DNA from 2 places in the Enterobacter sp. HK169 genome. Region 1 is predicted to be linked to the other one. Evidence: predicted binding sites of a transcription regulator. Region 1 holds the regulator's gene; the other holds the start of a gene.

Region 1 (3,084 bases):
TTAACGGCGTCTGGGATGCACTGGCGGACGGCAGGGCAGAGATGGCGATTGGGGCTACGCAGGCGATCCCGGTCGGGGGACGTTACGCTTTTCGCGACATGGGGATGCTGAGCTGGAAATGCGTGGTGGCAAGCGATCATCCGCTGGCGTCGATGGAAGGGCCGCTCAGCGATGACACGCTGCGCAACTGGCCGTCGCTGGTGCTGGAGGATACGTCCCGTTCATTGCCCAAGCGTATCACCTGGCTTCTGGACAACCAGCGGCGGGTGGTGGCCCCTGACTGGGAATCGTCGGCGACGTGCCTCAGCGCCGGGCTGTGCGTCGCGATGGTGCCCGTTCATTTCGCGCGTCCGCGCATCGATACCGGAGAGTGGGTTGAGCTGACGCTGGAGAATCCGTTCCCGGATGCGGCCTGCTGCCTCACCTGGCAGCAAAATGACGTCTCGCCTGCGATGGCCTGGCTGCTGGATTATCTGGGAGACAGCGAAACGCTGAACCGGGAATGGTTACGGGAGCCAGCATAGCTGGCCCCGTAAAGCGATTAACGACGGTAGTCGCGGAACGGACCGTCCGCAACGGAACGGCGTTCGATAAGACGCGGGTGAACTTCAATAGACTGCGACTCTTCGCGCTTGTTGACGATCCTGTCCATCAGCATATTGAAGGCCGTTTCGCCCAGCGAATCTTTCGGCTGGTGAATGGTGGTCAGCGCCGGGGTGAAGAAACGCGCGTTACGCACGTTGTCATAGCCGATCACGGATATATCCTGCGGTACGCGCAGGCCCAGCTCGTCGGCAGCGCAGAGCGCGCCCATGGCCATGATGTCGCCCCCGCAGAACACGGCGGTCGGACGGTGCGGCTGGGAGACGATCTGCTGCATCGCGCGGTAGCCCGATTCCGGCTCAAAGTCGCCCTGCACAATCCAGTTTTCCGGCACGTTGATCAACGCTTCTTCCATCGCTTTCATAAAACCGGCCAGACGGCCCGCGCCGGTGTTGCGCTCCAGCGGACCGGGGATCACGCCAATCTCGCGGTGGCCGCGTTCGATCAGATAACGACCGGCCATATAGCCGCCTTCAAAGGCGTTATCGATAACGGAATCGGTAAAGTCTGCGCGCGCTTCGCCCCAGTCCATCACCACCATCGGAATATGGCGATACTCTTCCAGCATCGACAGCACGGATTCCGGGTACTCGGAACACATCACCAGCAGGCCATCAACGCGCTTTTGCGCCATCATCGACAGGTAGGCACGCTGTTTTTCAATGCTGTTCCACGCGTTGCCCAGAATCAGGGTATAGCCTTTCTGGAAGCAGTTCTTTTCGACCGCTTCAATGATCTCGGCAAAATAGGCCGCTTCACTGCTGGTCGCCAGCAATCCAATGGACTTGGTGTGATTAACCTTGAGGCTACGCGCAACCGCACTTGGCGAATAGTGCAGCTCTTTGATCGCTGCCCAGACGGCGTTGCGCGTCTCTTCCGCCACAAAGCGGGTTTTGTTAATTACATGTGATACGGTTGTAGTGGAAACGTTTGCGCGTTTTGCTACGTCTTTAATTGTTGCCATTAAATGTCACTCCAGACCATATCCTAAGCTCCTGAAAAACTTGAAGGTAAACGTTTGCCTTCTCTCACCCTTATCTCGCAATCTTGAATTGCGGCACGCCGGGAAAACGACACGGGACGTCAGGAGGGGGTCAATGGCCGGTACGCTAATAAATTTAGCGTGGAATTTTGTCCTATCTTGATGAAAAGGGGAAGAGGTAAAGTGGTTATCAGTATAAATCCAGGAAGATTTTTGACGTAATCTGTGCAAAAATGAGCAAGCTCACTTTTCGTGTGGGGATTAAAAGGAGAAAAATTGATGAGTTCCGATCTTAAGTTTTCGCTGTTCACCACCATTGTTGTGCTGGCTCTGATTGTTGCGGCCGGTCTGACGGCTGCGCTGCACTGATTTTACGCGGAGGGAGAGCCTTCTCCCTCCCAACTCCCCGGATTGTTACTTCTCTGGCAAAAATCTTTTGCCATTTTGTTAACTTCTCATTTTTTGTGATTGATGTCATGCTTTCTGCTTCTTTGTTCTGTGTCACCACATGACACGGCATCCGGAGTTGACGCATGAAAATCAATTTTCCCCTGCTGGCCCTGGCGATTGGCGCTTTTGGGATTGGCACCACTGAATTCTCCCCGATGGGGTTACTGCCTGTTATTGCCCGGGGCGTAGATGTCTCTATCCCTGCGGCAGGGATGTTAATCAGCGCCTACGCTATCGGCGTGATGGTCGGGGCGCCGCTGATGACGCTTCTTCTTTCACACCGCGCGCGCCGCAATGCGCTGATTTTCCTGATGGCGATTTTCACCCTGGGCAACGTGCTTTCGGCCATTTCGCCGGACTACACCACATTGATGCTGTCGCGCATTCTGACCAGCCTTAACCACGGCGCGTTCTTTGGGCTGGGATCGGTTGTGGCTGCCAGCGTGGTGCCAAAACACAAGCAGGCGAGCGCCGTGGCAACCATGTTTATGGGGCTGACGATTGCCAATATCGGCGGGGTGCCTGCGGCAACCTGGCTGGGAGAAGCGATCGGCTGGCGTATGTCTTTCCTGGCGACGGCCGGGCTGGGCGTGATTGCGATGGTGGCGCTGTTCTTCTCCCTGCCGAAAGGCAATGCCGGAGAACGTCCGGAAGTGCGTAAAGAGCTGGCGGTGCTGATGCGCCCGCAGGTGCTCTCCGCGTTGCTCACCACCGTGCTGGGGGCAGGGGCGATGTTTACCCTCTACACCTATATTTCACCGGTACTGCACGATATCACCCACGCAACGCCTCTCTTCGTTACCGCGATGCTGGTGCTGATTGGCGTGGGCTTCTCGATCGGCAACTATCTGGGCGGGAAATTTGCCGACCGTTCCGTGAGCGGGACGCTGAAGGGCTTCTTAACCCTGCTGATCGTCATCATGGTTGCCATTCCGTGGCTGGCGCGTAATGAGTTCGGGGCCGCGATTGCGATGGTCGTCTGGGGAGCCGCCACTTTCGCCGTGGTGCCGCCGCTGCAGATGCGCGTGATGCGTGTGGCGCACGAGGCG
Region 2 (3,084 bases), 1.5 Mb from region 1:
CAGCACCTTCATGGAACGCGTGATCTCGCCCAGTTCGCGCAGGGCCTTCTGCATGGAAGCAGATTCCAGGTTGGCCTGGATATCGAGGTAGAACATCTCTTCCCACGGGTTACCGTGGATTGGGCGTGATTCCAGCCTGGTCATGATCAGGTTGTGGTTACGCAGCACCAGCAGGGCTTCAACCAGCGCCCCGGCCTGTTGGCCGGTCGCCATCAGCAGCGTGGTTTTGGCCGGCACCTGGTCTGACACATTGATTGCCTTGCGTGCCAGCACCACGAAGCGGGTGATATTTTGCGTCTGGTTCGCCAGGTTGCGTTCCAGCACCTGTAAACCATACAGCGCCCCGCCTGCTTCGCTGCCGAGCGCGGCGACGGTTGGGGTGTTAGCCTGCGCCACTTTTTCCATCGCCGCCGAGGTGCTTTCGGTGTACTCAATTTTCCAGCTCGGATAGCGGTTCAGGAACTGGCTGCACTGCTGGAACGGCTGTGGATGACTGTAAACCGTTTCGATCTTGCTCAGGTCCGTTGAGCCGGCGACCAGCACGCAGTGATCGATTGGGATCGTCAGCTCGCCAACCAGCGACAGGCTGGTGTGCTGCAGCAAATCGTAGACGTCGTTGATGGCGCCGGAGCTGGTGTTTTCAATCGGTACGACGGCGTAATCCGCCTGGCCGGTCTCAACCTGGTTAAAAATGTCGGCAAACTTCGCGCAGCCGCTCTCAATAAATTCTTCGAAATGGCGTGCGGCATACTGACGTGCGGCCAGGTGAGAATAAGACCCCTTCGGACCGAGGAAGGCGATACGCGCAGAGTGTGGATTGGTTTTGTTCAGATGCTGCTGGAGCAGCGCTTGCTGGGTGAGAACGGAGTCTTCGATGATGAGCTGGAACAACCGGGTAATGTAGTGGGCATCGAGGTGATGCGCTTTGCCGAGCTGAATGAGACGTTCCAGCAGATCGCGCTCGCGGTCGATATCGCGTACCGGGCGATGGGAGTCCAGCTTGGCTTTGCCCACTTCAACGGCAAGCGCGCGGCGTTCGGCCAGCAGCGCCAGCAGTTTCTCATCCAGCGCGCTGATTTTTACTCGCAGATCCAGTAACGGGTTTTCCGGTGTCATAGTGTTGCCTGTCTCATTTTATCGTTATCAATAAAAAAGGCCCCCCGGTGTGGGAGGCCTTGTTGTTCGTCTTCGCATTCTTTATCACACGACGAAACGCCTCCCAGTCAGGGGAAGGTAAAAAAGAATGCGAAGAAGAACGGCGTAAGTTTCATAAAGTCATCCTGTGATTGATACCGTTAAAGTACCCGTACTGTTTTCACCCTGTCAATAAAAAACAAAAAACGCGCCCGAAGGCGCGTTGGCGGTACACTCAATTTAAAGGATTACTCTTCTTCAACTTCTTCCGCGAAGCTGGCGTCTTTCACCGATGTTGCGGCGCGACGGGCTTCACCTTTGTGTTGCACTTTATTGAGCTGCCGTTCCAGCTTGTTGATCAAATCGTTAATAGCTGTGTACATATCCTCGTGTTTTGCGCTGGCGACCAGATGGCCGTTTGGAGTATTGATAGTTGCGTCAGCGATGAAACCCTGCGGCTCCTTGGACAGGATGATATGTGGATTAATCAAATGAGTTTGCCATTTATCCAGTTTGGCGAGACGGTCTGCGACGTGCTGGCGGATTGCCGGAGTAATTTCCATTTGTTTACTGGTAATGTTCATTGTCATAAATTTTACCTCTTGTCTTTCCGTCTTGGTGATTCCAGCATACCCGACCTAATGTCAAAATGTGTGATTTAGATCACGTTATTTTGTCGGTTTTTGTCAGGGAATCTTTTTTGTGAGGCAGGGCAGGAAGAGGTGAGATTTACCTTGTCGAAGGCAAAAATTGGGGCCATAGTTGACTGGATGTGTTGAGGCTTAAGCGCTTCAGCGACGCGGTAAAATGAATAAAAAAACGGCAGCCTTCGGGCTGCCGTTTTGCATTGAGGCAATATCAGGTGTTGCTGCTGTTCGCGGCGATGATTTTCGCCACTTTTTCAGCCTGAGCGGTCATCTGCATCTGACGGTAAGCATTTTCCATCAGCTTCAGGCCGTCGCGCGTTGCCTGAGTATCCGGATAATCACGCAGCATACCTTCTACGCGGTTAACCACGGCAACCCATGCGCCACGGCGGGTATAGTATTCCGCTACGGAGTATTCATATTTCGCCAGACGATCTTTCAGGAACACCAGACGTTTGGTCGCGTCGGTCACGTACTGACTGTTCGGATAGCCGCGCACCAGCTTGGAGAAGTCATTGAAGGCATCACGCGCATGCTGCGGGTCACGGTCAGAACGATCCACGCCGAAGAAGCCCTGCAGCGCACTGTCGTCCAGCGCCATGTTGGTGAGGCCGCGCATGTACATCACATAGTCGATGTTAGGATGAGTCGGGTTCAGACGCATGAAACGATCGATAGTTGCCTGAGCCAGCGGCAGGTCGGCATTTTTATAGTATGCGTAGATGAGATCTAACTGTACCTGCTGCGAATATGGACCAAATGGATAGCGATTATCCAACGCTTCCAGTTGCGTTATCGCCTGTTTCCAGTTACCGTCCTGCAACTTTTGTTGTGCAGTCGCATAGATTTCATTCGGCGGATTGTCAGGGACCTGTTCATTTGAACCGGAGCAGCCCACCAAAGCCAGGCTCAACGTGGCCGCTGCCACCAGATATTTCATGCGCGTCATGACGTTTTGACTTTCCTCAAATGTTTGTCCGGGAGAAACTCTGTTCCTGCTCCCGATTAAGACCAGCTACAATAGCACACTATATTAAACGGCAAAGCCGTAAAACCCAACGTTAAACGAAGAAGCAGTTTATGGCACAACGAGTAGAACTCACCGCAACAGTCTCCGAAAATCAGCTCGGTCAACGCTTAGATCAGGCTTTGGCCGAATTGTTCCCTGATTATTCGCGTTCACGCATAAAAGAATGGATCCTTGACCAGCGCGTGCTGGTAAACGGCAAGATCTGGGACAAACCAAAAGAGAAAGTGTTAGGTGGGGAAGCTGTCGCCATCAATGCTGAAATCGAAGAGGAAA

What was found. The regulator PurR, encoded in region 1, represses purine synthesis genes. The targets are predictions, from matches to a motif close to CANGCAAACGTTTGCNTG.
Region 2: a site for PurR is predicted at 1,822-1,839, ahead of raiA (ribosome-associated translation inhibitor RaiA). Genes of this name have one in related genera too.

What each region holds. Positions count from the first base shown of each region.
Region 1 is NZ_CP017087.1:306,004-309,087, forward strand. It holds gene punR (DNA-binding transcriptional activator PunR) at 1-524, shown strand, start outside; gene purR (HTH-type transcriptional repressor PurR) at 542-1,567, opposite strand; gene cydH (cytochrome bd-I oxidase subunit CydH) at 1,865-1,954, shown strand; gene EnteroDNA1_RS01595 (MFS transporter) at 2,119-3,084, shown strand, end outside.
Region 2 is NZ_CP017087.1:1,828,624-1,831,707, reverse strand. It holds gene pheA (bifunctional chorismate mutase/prephenate dehydratase) at 1-1,116, opposite strand, end outside; Phe leader region at 1,147-1,272, opposite strand; gene pheL (pheA operon leader peptide PheL) at 1,224-1,271, opposite strand; gene raiA (ribosome-associated translation inhibitor RaiA) at 1,383-1,724, opposite strand; gene bamD (outer membrane protein assembly factor BamD) at 1,993-2,730, opposite strand; gene rluD (23S rRNA pseudouridine(1911/1915/1917) synthase RluD) at 2,862-3,084, shown strand, end outside.